DNA from 2 places in the Mitsuokella jalaludinii genome. Region 1 is predicted to be linked to the other one. Evidence: riboswitches for the same ligand, from Rfam matches in the RefSeq annotation. Region 1 holds a riboswitch; the other holds the start of a gene.
What was found. A riboswitch is a leader RNA that binds a small molecule or an ion and turns the genes downstream of it on or off. The one in region 1 is predicted to bind thiamine pyrophosphate.
Positions count from the first base shown of each region.

Region 2: another riboswitch for thiamine pyrophosphate. It lies ahead of thiC (phosphomethylpyrimidine synthase ThiC); the one in region 1 lies ahead of thiS (sulfur carrier protein ThiS).

Region 1 covers NZ_CAKMXA010000001.1:527,728-530,115, forward strand. The annotation lists gene thiH (2-iminoacetate synthase ThiH) at 1-253, opposite strand, end outside; gene QDI87_RS02435 (thiazole synthase) at 284-1,054, opposite strand; gene thiS (sulfur carrier protein ThiS) at 1,153-1,350, opposite strand; TPP riboswitch at 1,437-1,552, opposite strand; gene QDI87_RS02445 (nitrite/sulfite reductase) at 1,600-2,388, opposite strand, start outside.
Region 2 covers NZ_CAKMXA010000001.1:803,199-805,586, reverse strand. The annotation lists gene QDI87_RS03715 (Hsp20/alpha crystallin family protein) at 1-321, shown strand, start outside; gene QDI87_RS03710 (phenylacetate--CoA ligase family protein) at 364-1,347, shown strand; TPP riboswitch at 1,435-1,530, shown strand; gene thiC (phosphomethylpyrimidine synthase ThiC) at 1,580-2,388, shown strand, end outside.

The DNA of each region.
Region 1 (2,388 bases):
AGTCCTCGATCGTGCACGTCTCGTGGTCGAGGGCGCGCTTGGCGTCAAGGATCGTGTAGGCGCTCGGGTCGTAGTCGTTCATGGCCGCGATGACCGTCTCGCGCACAGTCGGGTCGATCTGCTCCATGTCGGGCCAGTAGGCCATCGGGTCGGTACGGCTCGAGGGGTCCGTCTCCAGGCGGTGCTTCTTGGCGAGGGCTTTCTCGCTGAGCTTGTCCGAGTCGATGAAGAAATTATTTTTCTGATTCGTCATCACAATGCGCTTCCTTTCTGTTCTCTACGCTCAGTCATGCAGGAAGCCCGTCAGCGGGTCGGAAGCGGCGGCACCGCGCGTCAGCACGCGGCCGAGCCCCGAGAGATATGCCTTGCGGCCGGCGCGGATCGCATCGCGCATCGCCGAGGCCATGAGCGGCACATCGCCGGCCGTCGCGAGAGCCGTGTTCGCCATGATGGCCGCGGCGCCCATCTCCATCGCCGCGCAGGCCTCCGACGGCTTGCCGATGCCGGCGTCGACGATGATCGGCAGGTCGATCTCGTCGATGAGGATCTGCAGGAATTCCTTCGTCGCGAGTCCCTTGTTCGAGCCGATTGGCGCGGCGAGCGGCATGACGGCCGCTGCACCGGCATCGACGAGCGCGCGGGCGGCGTAGAGGTCGGGGTACATGTAGGGCAGCACGACAAAGCCCTCCTTGGCGAGCATTTCGGTCGCGCGGATCGTCTCGTTGTTGTCGGGCAGCAGGTACTTCGAGTCGCGCATAATCTCGATCTTGATGAAGTCGCCGCAGCCGAGCGCCTTGGCGAGATGCGCGATGCGCACGGCCTCCTCCGCCGTGCGGGCGCCCGAGGTATTGGGCAGCAGGGTGACGGTCTTTGGCACGTAGTCGAGGATGTTCTCCTTCTCCTTGGTGTTCGCGCGACGCACGGCCACCGTCACGAGCTCTGCCTCGGCATAGCGCACGGCCGCGTCGATGAGTTCGAGCGAGTACTTGCCCGAGCCGAGAATGAAACGCGAGTGGAACGTGTGGCCGCTGAGCGTGAAGCTGTCCTCGGCCATCTTTTCCTCGATGGATTTCGTGGATTTTGTGGATTCTGTCATTTCTATCGTCTTCTTTCTCTATCTCTCTGTGCATATACGGCAGCTGCTGCGGGCCGTCAGGCACCGCCGCCCATGAAGCAGACGATCTCGACGACATCGCCCGCCCTGAATGATGTCGTCTCGTACGCATCCTTCGCGAGGATCGCGCCGTTGTACTCGACAGCGATTGCCCGGCTGTCGTAGCCGGCTTCCTTCAGGAAGTCCAGGAGCATCGTGCCGTCTTTGGCCTGTGCTTCTCCATTGATCGTGACCATAGGTTCATCTCCATCCTGTCTGCATAAAAAAAGAAGGAAGACCTGCTTGGTCTTCCTTCGCTCATCTCACGTCTGCGCCTGCCCTGCGGCGAAGCGCTCCATCTCCCTACGTTGGCATTATCCAAATCAGGTCAAGGGTCGGGACCACGAGTCCCCTCTCAGCCTGCTGTGCACGACGCCGCAAGCTCCCCCGTTATGCAATTGCAACTCTTATTATAGTCGGACTCTTTCACATTGTCAACGCGTCTCTCAAGCAATTGTGTATTGGTTGGCGACAGACTGCCAAAGCTCGAGGCCCGTGCGCGCGACCGTCGCGTAGAACGGCTCGCCCGCCTCGCGCAGTGCGAGGTACTTCTGGACGAGGGCCTCCAGGAGGCCGAGGAGCTTGTCGTCGGCCACGCGCCCCTCGAGCGGCCGAGCAAAGGCAGATCCCTCGCCGAGATGTCCGCCGATCATCAACGTGTAGACGGGCACGACCGCCTCGCCGACGCGCGCGCGGCCGCCCGTCAGTCCGATGTCGGCGACCTGCGGCTGCGCGCAGGCGTGGAAGCAGCCCGTCAGGTTGATGCGCAGCGGCTGTCCGACCTCTGGGAAAGCTTCGTCGAGCGCGGCCGTGAGCTCGTGCAGGCGGTTCTTCGTCTCGATCGGTGCGAAGTTGCAGTAGGCATTGCCCGTGCACGAGGAGGCGTAGCCCGTGAAGAACCCCGGCGCCGTCGGGTAGGCCTTGAAGATTGCATCATGAAGCAGTGCCCCGGTCTCTCCCTCGGGGATGTCGAGCAGGATGAGGTTCTGCGAGTTCGTCGTGCGCAGGCGTCCCTGGCCGAAGCGCTCAGCAAGCTCGGCAAATGCCCGGAGGTCTTCGGCTCGGATGTGGCCGTTCTTCACGTGGACGCCGACGTAGCAGAGTCCCGGCTGCTTCTGCGCGTGGATGCCGTAAAAGCGGCCGTAGTTCCACGGGGCGGTGACTTCCTCGCCGCCGCGCAGCAGAGCGCCCGTCTGTGCCTCGATCTTCTCGGCGACACGCTCTGCGCCGAGGTC
Region 2 (2,388 bases), 280 kb from region 1:
TCGTCGTTCCGCGTCGATGTCATCGACACGCCGGACCGCTATGAGATTTTCGCCGAGCTGCCGGGATTCCACAAGGAGCAGATCACGGTGTCGTATGACGATGGCACGGGCTACCTGACGATTAAGGCAGAGCGCCCGGAAGTGGACATGGATGTCAAGTACATCTGCCGCGAGCGCCGCACGGGCACCTTCGAGCGCACCTTCGAGATTGACGGCATCGTCAAGGATGAAGTCTCCGTCTCGTTCGAGGACGGCGTGCTTCACATCGTCCTGCCGAAAGAGCCGGCAGAGACGAATAAGACCGTATTCGATATCCAGTGAGATTCCCGCGGGCTGCCCGACGGGACAAGAGGAGAGATGTCTTTGTTTGCCAATCCATCGATGGAACAGATTGCGCCCGAGGAGCTGCGGGCGCTGCAGGAGAAGCGCCTGCAGAAGCAGTTGCGCTGGGCCGCGGAGAAGAGCGCGCATTACCGCGAGGCGTTTGCCGAGCGGGGCATGAACGGCCAGTCGCTGAAGGAGTTGAAGGAGACGGGTGCGCTTCAGGCCTTGCCGCTGCTCAGCGCCGCTGATTTTGCGGGCCGGAAATCATTCGACTTCCTGACGATGCCGCTCTCGAGCCTGCTGCGCATCTCGCAGATGCGGGCGGCAAGTGGCGAGGGGGCGCCGTTCGTCCACTTTGCGACGAATGGCGATATCGCGCACCGCATCGAACTGGTGACGCGGAGCCTCGTGGCCTGCGGCCTGCACAATGCCGCGCTTGCAGCCGTGCTCGGCGATGGCGCAGACAGCCGCATCATGGATGTCCACTATGCGCTCGAGTTCATCGGCGCGGCCACCATGATGCTTGGCACTGAGCCGGAGCGATGGGCAGAGCAGCTGGATCTCGTGACGCCGGAGACGCTCATCGGTACGCCTGAGCGCCTGCTTGCACTCGATGATGCCCTGCTGCAGCGCGGCAGCGGCCTCAGCGAACTGCCGCTCTCGCGCATCATCTTCCTGCATGAGAGCGCGCCGAGCGCTGAGCTCGCCGCGTCGCTGCAGGCGATGACGTCGGCCAGGGTCTATCACATGCTGGCCCTGCCGGAGCTCGGCACGGCGGCGCCTTTTTTGCCCTGTGAGCCTGGTGAGCTGGCCTTTCACCTCCAGGAAGATTTCGTGCTGGGCGAGGTCATCGACCCGCAGACCGGAGAGCCGGCAGAGGCAGCCGGTGAGCTCGTCCTGACGACTCTGCTGGCGGAGGCCATGCCGCTCGTGCGCCTGCGCACGGGCCTCTATGTCGAGCCGATTCCTGCGCCTTGCACCTGTGGCCGCACGATGCGCCGCTTCCGCCTTGTCCTGCCTTGAGGCAGTCTCTCGAGGTGTTGCATTTTGTGATGAATTCTGATAAACTGATAGAGAAGCTTGCTTCTGCAGGTAAAAACCGCATAAAAGACGATTCACTAGGGGAGCCATCTGGCTGAGAGGAGTATTCCGACCCTTGGAACCTGTTGGGTTAAGACCTGCGTAGGGAAGTGACAGAGCATATCTTGCCGTCCGGTACGCCGGGCGGCTTTTGTTTTTCAGGAGGTATTGTTACATGGCGACACAAATGCAGCAGGCCCGTGAGGGCCGCATCACCGATGCGATGAAGATTGTAGCACAGGAGGAGCACATCCCTGTCGAGACAATCCGCGAGCGCGTGGCAAACGGCACGATTGCCATCTGCGCGAATGTCAATCACGAGAACCTGCGCCCGCGCGGCGTCGGCGAGGGACTGCGCGTCAAGGTCAATGCGAACATCGGCACGTCGAGTACGTTCCCGGACATCGAGCCGGAGCTCGAGAAACTCGATGAGGCCGTGCGCTGCGGCGCCGACGCTGTCATGGATCTCTCGACGGGCAACAACATCGACATCTCGCGTCAGCGCATCATCGAGCATTCGCCGATTATGGTCGGCACGGTGCCTTTGTATCAGGCGACGGTGCGCTCCATCCGCGAGCACGGCGCCGTCGTCGAGATGACGGATGACGACATCCTCGAGACGATCGAGCAGCAGGCCAAGGACGGCGCGGACTTCATGACGCTGCACTGCGGTGTCACGCGCAGCGCCATCGAGCGCATGCGCCGCCAGGGCCGCATCATGGACATCGTGAGCCGCGGCGGCTCCTTCATCGCGGGCTGGATGCTGCACAACGAGATGGAGAACCCGCTCTACGAGCACTACGACGACATCCTCGACATCTGCGAGAAGTACGATGTGACCATCAGCCTCGGCGACGGCATGCGTCCGGGCTGCACGGCCGATGCGACGGACCGCGGCCAGCTCACGGAGCTCATCACGCTCGGCGAGCTCGTGGACCGCGCCTGGAAGCGCGGCGTCCAGGTCATGGTCGAGGGGCCGGGCCA